DNA from 3 places in the Streptomyces sp. NPDC031479 genome. Region 3 is predicted to be linked to each of the others. Evidence: riboswitches for the same ligand, from Rfam matches in the RefSeq annotation. Region 3 holds a riboswitch; each other region holds the start of a gene.
What was found. Region 3 has a riboswitch for cobalamin ahead of ACZ5D2_RS06130 (ribonucleoside-diphosphate reductase subunit alpha). Riboswitches for the same ligand answer to the same signal wherever they lie in the genome.

Region 1: another riboswitch for cobalamin. It lies ahead of metE (5-methyltetrahydropteroyltriglutamate--homocysteine S-methyltransferase); the one in region 3 lies ahead of ACZ5D2_RS06130 (ribonucleoside-diphosphate reductase subunit alpha).
Region 2: another riboswitch for cobalamin. It lies ahead of ACZ5D2_RS05060 (energy-coupling factor ABC transporter permease); the one in region 3 lies ahead of ACZ5D2_RS06130 (ribonucleoside-diphosphate reductase subunit alpha).

Annotation. Positions count from the first base shown of each region.
Region 1 is NZ_JBVIKC010000007.1:240,722-244,558, forward strand. Features, by position in the region: gene ACZ5D2_RS11415 (PP2C family protein-serine/threonine phosphatase) at 1-676, opposite strand, end outside; cobalamin riboswitch at 1,039-1,239, shown strand; gene metE (5-methyltetrahydropteroyltriglutamate--homocysteine S-methyltransferase) at 1,416-3,740, shown strand.
Region 2 is NZ_JBVIKC010000003.1:17,711-21,547, forward strand. Features, by position in the region: gene ACZ5D2_RS05040 (L-serine ammonia-lyase) at 1-187, shown strand, start outside; gene ACZ5D2_RS05045 (SsgA family sporulation/cell division regulator) at 512-919, shown strand; gene ACZ5D2_RS05050 (AMIN-like domain-containing (lipo)protein) at 995-1,522, shown strand; gene ACZ5D2_RS05055 (flavodoxin family protein) at 1,554-2,276, opposite strand; cobalamin riboswitch at 2,396-2,613, shown strand; gene ACZ5D2_RS05060 (energy-coupling factor ABC transporter permease) at 2,643-3,353, shown strand; gene ACZ5D2_RS05065 (energy-coupling factor ABC transporter substrate-binding protein) at 3,350-3,733, shown strand; gene cbiQ (cobalt ECF transporter T component CbiQ) at 3,737-3,837, shown strand, end outside.
Region 3 is NZ_JBVIKC010000003.1:253,607-257,443, forward strand. Features, by position in the region: gene ACZ5D2_RS06110 (carbon starvation CstA family protein) at 1-173, shown strand, start outside; gene ACZ5D2_RS06115 (YbdD/YjiX family protein) at 170-367, shown strand; gene ACZ5D2_RS06120 (Uma2 family endonuclease) at 423-1,007, opposite strand; gene ACZ5D2_RS06125 (GNAT family N-acetyltransferase) at 1,086-1,583, shown strand; cobalamin riboswitch at 1,649-1,773, shown strand; gene ACZ5D2_RS06130 (ribonucleoside-diphosphate reductase subunit alpha) at 1,915-3,837, shown strand, end outside.

The DNA.
Region 1 (3,837 bases), on a different contig from region 3:
CCAGGTCGGGCAGCGTCGGCAGCAGGAGCCGCTGGAACTGTTCGGAGGAGGCCCGGACCTGTTCGAGGAGGCGGACGTTGTCGATCGCGATGCCGGCGGCGCTGGCGAGGGCGACGACGATGTTCTCGTCGTGGACGTCGAAGGCGCGCCCGTCACCCCGCTCGGAGAGGTAGAGGTCTCCGTAGGTCTCGCCGCGGACGCTGATGGCGACGCCGAGGAGGGTGCTCATCCGTGGGTGGCCGGGCGGGAACCCGACCGAGGACGGATGGGCGGAGATGTCGTCGACCCGCAGCGGTTCGGGGTGGCGGATCAGGTATCCGAGTACGCCCAGACCGCCGGGAAACCCCACGTCGGCCAGGGCCGCGCGTTCCTCCTCGGAGAGGCCGACGGCGATGAACTGCGCCAGCCGCTCTCCGGAGTCGTCCAGTACGCCGAGTGCCCCGAAGCGGGCGCCGACCAGCTCCATCGCGGTGGTCACGATGCGGTTCAGCACCGCCGGCAGTTCCACCTCCCGGGTGATGGCCACCACCGCACCCAGCAGGCCCTCGATCCGGGCCCTGGCCGCGGCCAGGGCCCGCAGCCGCTCTTCGATCCGGCCCAGCTCGGCTTCCAGGCGCAGCAACGGGTCGGGTTTGGGCGCCCGCTTCGCCCGCTCCCCCTCCCTGCCGCCCGCCATCACGATCGCCCGGTGGACCGGGACGCGGACGTCCGCTCCCGCTCACCGCACGGGGCGCCGTGCTCCACCGCGGCGGCATGGTTGCGAGCCGGTGCCCGTCCCGCGCCCCCGGGGCCCGCCCGGCGCTCGCGCCGGATCCGGTCATCAAGCCGCTCAAGCGATCGGTACACCCACGGACTCCTGACACGACCGTGCAACAGCCCACAGGATGGCCCGCCGACGGCACGTCACCGGGCATTCCGCCGAAAGCGGCATGTCTCATGCAGCCGGAGGGCTTGCGGCCCGCGTCCCGTCCCGTTTCGCCGTCCGGATGATGGACGGGGCTCGCCGCTGGGCGATCTTCCGCCCTAGGGTGGCCGGTGCAGCTGGTTCGCCCCGTCCGCCAGGCGGGATGCGTCGTAAGAGGGAACCCGGTGGGAATCCGGGACTGCCCCGCAGCGGTGAGCGGGAACGACCGCCGTCATACGCACTGGGACCGGACAACGGTCCTGGGAAGCGACGGCCAGTAGGGGCCCGCCGGGAGACCGGCAGGCGTGCCCGCGAGTCCGAAGACCTGCCCGTTGCCCGTACGCGGACGATTCCCGTGCGGAGATCCCGGTGACCTCGTGGGCGGGTCGGCGTACACGACGAGCGGCACGCGCGGTGCATCCCCGCGCCGTGGTCCGCGCGTTCTGCCGTTCCTTCGCGTCCGCGTCCCCTCACCGGGACGTCCAGGACACATCTCGCGAAGGAGAGTTCCGTGACAGCGAAGCCCGCGGCCGCGGCAGCACGAGCCACTGTGTACGGCTACCCCCGTCAGGGTCGGAACCGCGAACTGAAGAAGGCCGTCGAGGGTTACTGGAAGGGCCGCGTCACCGCCGAAGCCCTCCGGCGGACAGCCGCCGGCCTCCGCCGCTCCAACTGGCGGCAGCTGGCCGATGCGGGCATCACCGAGGTGCCGACCGGCGACTTCTCGTACTACGACCACGTCCTGGACACCAGCGTCATGGTCGGCGCCGTCCCCGGTCGGCACCGCGCGGCGGTCGCCGAAGACGCCCTCGACGGCTACTTCGCGATGGCCCGCGGCACCCAGGACGTCGCCCCGCTGGAGATGACCAAGTGGTTCGACACGAACTACCACTACCTGGTCCCCGAACTCGGCCCCGACACCGTCTTCACCGCCGACTCCACGAAGCAGGTCGCCGAGCTGAAGGAGGCCCTCGCGCTCGGGCACACGGCCCGCCCCGTCCTCGTCGGACCCCTCACCTACCTCCTGCTGGCCAAGCCCGCCCCGGGCGTGGCCGCCGGCTTCCGGCCGATCACCCTCCTCGACCGGCTGCTGCCCGTCTACGCCCGGGTCCTCGCCGATCTGCGCGCCGCCGGCGCCGAGTGGGTCCAGCTGGACGAACCGGCCCTGGTCCAGGACCGCACCCCGGCCGACCTGGACGCCGCCGCCCGCGCCTACCGCGAGCTGGGGGCGGCCACCGACCGTCCGAAGCTGCTGGTCGCCTCGTACTTCGGCCGGCTCGGCAGCGCCCTCCGGGTGCTCGCCGCCGCCCCCGTCGAGGGGCTGGCGCTGGACTTCACCGACGCCGGCGCCGCGAACCTCGCCGACCTCGCGGCCGTAGGCGGGCTGCCCGGCAAGCGGCTCGTCGCGGGCGTGGTCAACGGCCGCAACATCTGGATCAACGACTACCGGAAGTCCCTGGCCACCCTCGGAACCCTGCTCGGCCTCGCCGACCGGGTCGACGTCGCCGCCTCCTGTTCCCTCCTCCACGTCCCGCTGGACGCCGCGGCCGAGCGTGACATCGACCCGCAGATCCGTCGCTGGCTCGCCTTCGCCCGCCAGAAGACCACCGAGATCACCACCCTCGCCCGCGGCCTCGCCCAGGGCACCGGCACGATCGCCGCCGAACTCGCCGCGAACCGGGCCGACCTGGCTTCCCGCGCGGGCTCCGCCCTCACCCATGACCCCGCGGTCCGGGCCCGGACCGCCGCGATCGGCGAAGCCGACGCGCGCCGGGCGCAGCCCTACGCGCGGCGCACCGCCGCCCAGCGCGCCCACCTGGGCCTGCCGCTCCTGCCGACGACCACCATCGGCTCGTTCCCGCAGACCGACGAGCTGCGCCTCGCCCGCGCCGACCTGCGGGCCGGCCGGATCGACACGGCCGGCTACGAGGAACGGATCAAGGACGAGATCCGCGAGGTCCTCTCCTTCCAGGAGAAGGCCGGGATCGACGTCCTGGTGCACGGCGAACCCGAACGCAATGACATGGTCCAGTACTTCGCGGAGCAGCTCACCGGCTACGTCGCCACCCGGTACGGCTGGGTGCAGTCCTACGGCACCCGCTACGTCCGCCCGCCGGTCCTGGCCGGGGACGTCTCCCGCCCCGAGCCGATGACCGTGCGCTGGACCTCGTACGCCCAGTCGCAGACGGCCAAGCCGGTCAAGGGCATGCTGACCGGCCCGGTCACCATGCTCGCCTGGTCCTTCGTACGCGACGACCAGCCCCTCGGGGACACCGCCCGCCAGGTGGCACTCGCCCTGCGGGACGAGGTGGGCGACCTGGAGGCGGCGGGCACTTCGGTCATCCAGGTCGACGAGCCGGCCCTGCGCGAGACCCTCCCGCTGCGGGCCGCCGACCACGCGGAGTACCTCGACTGGGCCACCGAGTCCTTCCGGCTCACGACCAGCGGTGTCCGGCCGGACACCCAGATCCACACGCACATGTGCTACGCGGAGTTCGGTGACATCGTCCGGGCCATCGACGACCTCGACGCCGACGTCATCAGCCTGGAGGCCGCCCGTTCCCACATGCGGGTCGCCGACGAGCTGGCCGGGCACGGCTACCCCCGCGAGGCCGGTCCCGGCGTCTGGGACATCCACTCCCCGCGCGTTCCCGGCGCCGAGGAGGCGGCCGCGCTGCTCCGCAAGGGACTCGCGGCCATCCCGGCCGAACGGCTCTGGGTCAACCCCGACTGCGGCCTGAAGACCCGCGGCTGGCCCGAAACCCGTGCCTCCCTGGAGAACCTCGTCGCGGCCGCGCGCCGGATCCGCGCGGATCTCGCGACCGAGGAATGCTGATCCGGCAGGGCCGGGTCGGACACCCGACGGGTGTCCGACCCGGCCCGACCCCACGCTCAGGGAGGGTCGGGCCTTGACCAGCGGAAACGTCTCCGCT
Region 2 (3,837 bases), 240 kb from region 3:
CGAGCGCAACGGCATGGCCGCGGTGAAGGCCGTCACCGCCGCCAAGATGGCGATGCGCGGCGACGGCAGCCACAAGGTCTCCCTCGACAAGGTCATCAAGACCATGAAGGAGACCGGCGCCGACATGAAGGTCAAGTACAAGGAGACCGCGCGCGGCGGCCTCGCGGTCAACGTCATCGAGTGCTGACCGGAGCGGCTTCCTGAACCCGTCGAGCCCGCCCTCCCCCGGAGGGCGGGCTCGTGCGCGTCCCGCTACGATCGGCCCCACCGGCGAGGAGGTAGTCATGAACACGGCAGGAATGGCGTCAACCGCACTGGGTTCAGGGGCCTTTGAGCGGTGCGACCCCTTCGCTCCGGCCTCGGCGGCGGCCCCGGGGGGTCCCGGAATCAGGCCCTGCGGCCCGTCCGGCTCGGGACCTTCGGCCCCGGGGAGCACCGCCGGCGTCGACTAGCGTTCCCGGAGGGGGTCCGTGAACGGAACGCCACCCGCGCGAAGAGAGGCAGAGCCAGCATGGCCACCACCGAACACCGCGTCCTGCCGCTCCGGCTGGAAGCCGCGCCGCTGTCCGTCCCCCTGGTCGGCGCCTTCGTCTACCGCACGGACCGGCCGTACGAGCTGGCCGTCGACTTCCGCGGCGCCGGGACCCACCTCGCCCGCTGGGTGTTCTCGCGCGAGCTGCTGCTCGACGGGCAGACCTGCGCCACCGGCGAGGGCGACATACAGGTGTGGCCGATGCGGCGGGGCACCGAGCCGCGCGTGTTCCTCGCCTTCAGCAACGGCGCGCAGAGCTGTGTGGTCTCCGCCCGCGCCAAGGACGTGCGCGAGCTGTGCCGACGGCTCACCGAGCTGGTCCCGCGGGGGGAGGAACGGCGCCACTACGACCTGGACGCGGAGCTGAGCGCCCTCCTCGCGTACTGAGGGAACCGCGGGCACCGCACGGGTGTCTTACCCGGTGACAGCCAGTCCCCGTCTCACGAGAATCGGGGGGACGTCATGCGTCACCTGAACCGCCCGCGCCGCCGCCGGGCCGTGGCCCTGGCCACGGGTGCCCTGCTCACCGCCGGGCTCGCGCTCGCCGCACCGGCCTCGGCCGCCGCGTCCGCCGCTCCGTCCGTACGCACCCCGACCCCGCTCGTCGTCAACGCCCGCTGGGGCGGTCACTGCACGTACGACCGGATCGTCATCGACCTCCAGGGCTCCGTGCCCCCGGTCACCGTCACGCCCGTCTCCCAGCTGGTCTACGACGGGTCCGGCAAGCCCGTCCCGCTGGCCGGGAAGTACTTCCTGGAGATCCGCCTGCACCCCGCCGCCGGTCACGACGACGCGGGGCAGAACGTCTACCAGGGGCCCAAGCTCCAGAAGATCTACCTCAGCAAGCTCAAGGGCCTCGCCCTGACCGGCGACTACGAGGGGTACGTGACCTTCGGCGCCGCCTTCGACACCAAGCCCGCCTTCACCACCACGGTCCTCCACTCGCCCGAGCGGTACGTGGTGGACGTCGCGCACCCGAACACCTGCTGAAACCGGCGGCCCGGCCCGGGACGCCGCACCGCTAGCGGTGTTCCGGGTTCGGGAAGTCGAAGCGGCAGCCCGCGTCCCACAGGGAGCGCTGGTTGCCGTGCGCGGGGATGCCGCCCGCGCGCTTGAGGAGGGCCGCCAGGTGCATGAGGTTCCAGGACATGAAGGCCGTGTTGCGGTTGGTGAAGTCGTTGTCGGGTCCGCCGGATCCGGGGTCCAGGTAGGAGGGTCCGGGGCCGGCCTCGCCGATCCAGCCGGCGTCGGCCTGGGGCGGGATGGCGTAGCCCAGGTGCTGGAGGCTGTAGAGGATGTTCATGGCGCAGTGTTTGACCCCGTCCTCGTTGCCGGTGATCAGCGCTCCGCCGACCCGCCCGTAGTAGGCGTACTGGCCGCGGTCGTTGAGCAGGGAGGAGCAGGCGTAGAGCCGCTCGATGACCTGCTTCATGACGGAGCTGTTGTCGCCGAGCCAGATCGGGCCGCAGAGCACGAGGATGTCGGCGTCCATGACCTGGCTGTAGAGGACCGGCCACTGGTCGCTCTCCCAGCCGTGTTCGGTCATGTCGGGCCAGACCCCGGTCGCGATGTCGTGGTCGACGGCCCGCACCAGTGAGGTCCGTGCGCCGGCCGCCTCCATGACGGCACGGCTCTTCGCGATCAGCCCCTCGGTGTTGCTGGTCTCGGGCGAGCGCTTGAGGGTGCAGTTGACGAAGACGGCGGAGAGGTCCGAGTAGTCGAAGCCCTGGGTGTCGGAAGCCATGCGCCCCACCCTTCCCCGGGTCGGCGGGGGCCGCCAGCGGACCGCGTCCGTCCGGGCCGCGTCGCGCCGGGTGGCGCTCACGCCGGATCCGGCCACCCGAACGGCCGAATTGGGGCGGGTTGTTACCGGTCCGTCCTGGCGACTAGGGTCAGCTGGCCTTGGTGTTCGGGAAACCGGTGGAAAACCGGTGCGGCCCTCGCCACTGTGATCGGGAAGTCCGGCTCTACTCCTGCGGGAAGCCACTGGGCCCGCGCGGGAGACCGCACGGCCCCGGGAAGGCGGAGTCAGGGCATCAGTACCCGTGAGCCAGGAGACCGGCCGGGGCGCGTCGTCCATCCACGAGGTGCTGGAGAGGTCTCTCTACTCATGCATATAGCCGAGGGGTTCCTGCCCCCCTTGCACGCGGTCGCCTGGGGCGCCGCGTCCGCCCCGTTCGTCGTCCACGGAGTCCGCGCCCTCACCCGCGAGGTGAAGGCCCATCCGGAGAGCACCCTGCTGCTCGGGGCCTCGGGGGCGTTCACCTTCGTCCTGTCCGCGCTCAAGATCCCCTCGGTGACGGGCAGCTGCTCCCACCCGACCGGTACCGGGCTCGGCGCCATCCTCTTCCGGCCGCCCGTCATGGCGGTGCTCGGTACGATCACCCTGCTGTTCCAGGCCCTGCTGCTGGCGCACGGCGGGCTCACCACCCTCGGCGCCAACGTCTTCTCGATGGCCATCGCCGGGCCCTGGGCCGGCTACGCCGTCTACCGGCTGCTGCGGAAGTCCGGTGCGCCGCTGATGGTGACCGTCTTCCTGGGCGCCTTCTTCGCCGACCTCGTCACCTACTGCGTGACCTCCGTCCAGCTGGCGCTGGCCTTCCCGGACCCGGGCAGCGGCTTCTGGGGCGCGCTGGAGAAGTTCGCGGGGATCTTCGCCCTGACGCAGATCCCGCTCGCGGTGAGCGAGGGGCTGCTGACGGTGCTCGTGATGCGCCTGCTGATGCAGTCCAGCAAGTCGGACCTGGTCCGGCTCGGGGTCGCGAAGCTGACCGGCGCGGCCGGCGCGGCCGGCGCGCAGAAGGAGGCGACGGTCCGATGACCCGCAACGCGAAGATCAACACCCTGCTGCTGCTCCTGGTGGCCGCGCTGGCCGTGCTCCCGCTCGCACTGGGGCTCGGCGACGGCGAGGAGGAGCCGTTCACGGGCGCCGACGCACAGGCGGAGTCGGCCATCACCGAGCTGAAGCCCGACTACCAACCCTGGTTCTCGCCGCTGTACGAACCCCCGTCCGGGGAGATCGAGTCGGCGCTGTTCGCCCTCCAGGCGGCGCTCGGCGCGGGCGTGCTGGCGTACTACTTCGGCGTGCGCAAGGGTCGCCGGCAGGGCCTCGCCCAGGCGGCCGCGGCCTCCGCGGACCCGGCCGGGTCCGCCGCCGGGTCCGCCGCCGGGCCCGGCGCCACGACCGTCGCGGAGTCGTAGGCGGTGCTGCCGATCGACGTGGCGGCGCACTCCAGCCGCTGGCGCCGCCGCCACCCCCTGGAGAAGGCCCTGCTGGGACTCGGCCTGACCGTCACCGCCGTGTC
Region 3 (3,837 bases):
CCTGCTTCAAGGCCGCCGCCGACCCGGACTCCGTGCGGCTCTCCGAGGTGCCGTGGACCGAGTCGAAGATCGTCGCCCCGGCCGGCCTGCTGGCCTCCGCCGAGGAGAAGGCCGAGCTCGCGGCGGCCGGCCTCGACGGGGGCGGCGGCCGGGTCAAGGAGCCCGTGGCATGAGCGGGGTCCGCGCGGCGCTGGCCAAGGCGCGGTTCTACGTCCGGGAGTTCTCCGGCGAGGCCGCGTACGACCGCTACGTCGCCCACGCCCGCTCCCACGACCCGGACGCCGAGGTCATGACCCGGCGCGCCTTCGAGCGGGCCCGTACGGACGCCCGCGAGGCGGACCCGCGCGAGGGCTTCCGCTGCTGCTGAACCCCTGCCGCGCGCACGAAGGGCCCCGCCGGACCGGCGGGGCCCTTCGGCGCACTCAGCGCACCCAGTCCTTCAGGACTTCCGTCCGCAGGGTGAGGGAGACCGGGTCGGGGAGGGCGATGTCCGTCCCGTACGGCACGATGTGGACGCTCTCGTACCGGCGGCCGTTCGGCTGGCTGTAGACCGAGAGCTCGCACTTGGCCCGGTCGATCAGCAGGTAGACGGGGATGCCCGTCTCCGCGTACGCGCGCGGCTTCTCGACGTGGTCCCGCCGCTGCGTGTCGGAGTCCCATGACGTCACCTCGACGGCCATGAGGACCGGAGCGGGATCGACCCAGTCACCCTGGCCGACGAAGGCCTGAGAAGGCGCCAGCACGGCGTCCGGGATGGCCCGTCCTTCGCGGTATTCCTGAGCCCTGATCCCCTGTCCCCCGTGCAACCAGAGCTCCGGCCGGTGTTGCATGCAGATCCGCGTCAGCCACTGGATGATCATCTGGTGGTCGCCGTCCGGCATGGCCTTGCTCCTGATGACCCCGTCGATGAACTCCAGCCGTGTCCCCTCCCTCTCACGGGCGGCTGTGCGCGCCACGGCCTCGAAGTCCTCGGGCAGCATGTGGGGCCGGTCGGTCATCACGGTCATGCCTCGCTCGCCTTCCTCGACGGTGCCGATTCCGACGATAGCGCCGGGCACCGTCACGCGTGGCGCACACTCGACGGCATGGACATCGAGATCAGGACGGCGAGGGCCGCCGAGTACGACCGGCTGGGCGAGATCACCGGGCAGGCCTACACCGGGGACGGGCTGCTCGACCTGAACGAGGACGACACCTACCTGAACGTCCTGCGGGACGTCGCCGGCCGGGCCGGGGACGGGGAGGTGATCGTCGCCGCGCGGGACCAAGAGGTCCTCGGAGGAGTGACGTTCGCCGCACCGGGGAGCCCCCTCGCCGACATCGCGGGCCCCGGCGAGGCCGAGTTCCGGATGCTGGCCGTGGCCGCCGAGGCGCGCGGGGCGGGGGTCGGGGAGGCCCTGGTGCGGGCCTGCGTCGACCGCGCGCGGGCCCTGGACGGGGTGTCGGCGCTGGTGCTGTCCACCCAGCCCGCCATGCTCGGCGCCCAGCGGATCTACGCCCGCCTGGGATTCGTACGCACTCCGGAGCGGGACTGGGCGCCGGTCCCCGCGCTGACCCTGCTCACGTACCGGCTGGAGCTGTAACACCACGCTCAGCAAGGGGCCGACACAACATGTGGGGGGTCACGCATCGGGCCGCCCCCACATGTATGCTCATCCTCGCTGTCGCCGCAGGGGAATCCGGTGTGAATCCGGAACTGTCCCGCAACGGTATGACGTGCACCCATTGGTGCATTCTGCAAGTCCGAGGACCTGTCGGCAGCGCGCCCGGATCGACCGACCCGGGTAGAGACACGTCCGGGCCTCGCGGTTGGGCCGGTGGACGCCATGCGGCACGTCGCGCCTTCCCGTGCGCCCGCATGCGCCCGCCCGCGCCCCCGCCGATGACCGGGCCGAGCGAGGGAGAGCTCCCGCCGTGACCATCGCGCCTTCCGCACCGCGCGCCGAGTCCACTTCTGGCGACACCACCGAAGGCCCGGGGGCCGCGCTGCTGCGTACTCTCACCGAGCTGACCGTCGACCTCCCCGACACCGACCCGGGCCGGGTCGCCGCCGCCGCCCTGCGCGGCCGCAGCGCCGTCGCGGACGAGGCCGAGCTGCGGGGGCTGGCCACCGAGGCCGCCGCGGGCCTGATCTCCGAGGACCCGGCGTACTCCCGCCTCGCCGCCCGCCTGCTGACGCTGGCCGTGGCCGACGAGGCCGCGGGCCAGGGTTCGGCGTCCTTCGCCGAGTCCGTCGCCGTCGGCCACCGCGAGGGCCTGATCGCGGACCGCACCGCCGAGTTCGTCGCCCTCCACGCGGCCCGCCTGAACTCCCTGGTCGAGCACGCGCTCGCCGAGGGCGCGGACGACCGCTTCGGCTTCTTCGGCCTGCGCACCCTGCACAGCCGCTACCTGCTGCGCCACCCGATCACCCGTCAGGTGATCGAGACCCCGCAGTACTTCATGCTGCGCGTGGCCTGCGGCCTCGCCGAGAACGACACCGTCCAGGCCGTCGAGGAAGTCGCCTCCCTCTACCGGCTGATGAGCCGCCTGGACTACCTGCCGTCCTCCCCCACGCTCTTCAACTCCGGCACCCGCCACCCGCAGATGTCCTCCTGCTACCTGCTGGACTCCCCGCTGGACGAGCTGGACTCGATCTACGACCGCTACCACCAGGTCGCCCGCCTCTCCAAGCACGCCGGCGGCATCGGCCTCTCGTACTCGCGCATCCGGGCCCGCGGCTCCCTGATCCGCGGCACCAACGGCCACTCCAACGGCATCGTCCCGTTCCTGAAGACCCTCGACGCCTCCGTCGCCGCCGTCAACCAGGGCGGCCGCCGCAAGGGCGCCGCCGCCGTCTACCTGGAGACCTGGCACGCGGACATCGAGGAGTTCCTGGAGCTCCGCGACAACACCGGTGAGGACCAGCGCCGCACCCACAACCTGAACCTGGCCCACTGGGTGCCGGACGAGTTCATGCGCCGCGTGAACGCCGACGCCGACTGGTCGCTGTTCTCCCCGGCCGACGTCCCCGAGCTGGTGGACCTGTGGGGCGACGAGTTCGACGCCGCCTACCGCAAGGCCGAGGCGTCGGGCCTGGCCCGCAAGACCATGCCCGCCCGTGACCTGTACGGCCGGATGATGCGCACCCTCGCGCAGACCGGCCAGGGCTGGATGACCTTCAAGGACGCCTCCAACCGCACGGCGAACCAGACCGCCGAGCCGGGCACCGTCGTCCACTCCTCCAACCTCTGCACCGAGATCATCGAGGTCACCAACGACGGCGAGACCGCCGTCTGCAACCTCGGCTCGGTCAACATGGGCGCCTTCGTCGTGGACGGCGAGATCGACTGGGAGCGCCTGGACGAGACCGTCCGCACGGCCGTGACCTTCCTCGACCGCGTGGTGGACATCAACTTCTACCCGACCGAGCAGGCGGGCCGCTCCAACTCCCGCTGGCGGCCGGTGGGCCTGGGCGCGATGGGCCTGCAGGACGTCTTCTTCAAGCTGAAGCTGCCGTTCGACTCGGCCGAGGCGAAGGCCCTGTCCACCAAGCTCTCCGAGCGCATCATGCTGGCCGCCTACGAGGCCTCCTGCGACCTCGCCGAGCGCAGCGGCCCCCTCCCGGCCTGGGAGCAGACCCGCACCGCCCGCGGCGTGCTGCACCCCGACCACTTCGACGTCGAGCTGAACTGGCCGGAGCGCTGGGACGCCCTGCGCGCCCGCATCGCGAAGACCGGCATGCGCAACTCCCTGCTGCTGGCCATCGCCCCGACGGCGACGATCGCCTCCATCGCGGGCGTCTACGAGTGCATCGAGCCGCAGGTCTCCAACCTCTTCAAGCGCGAGACCCTGTCG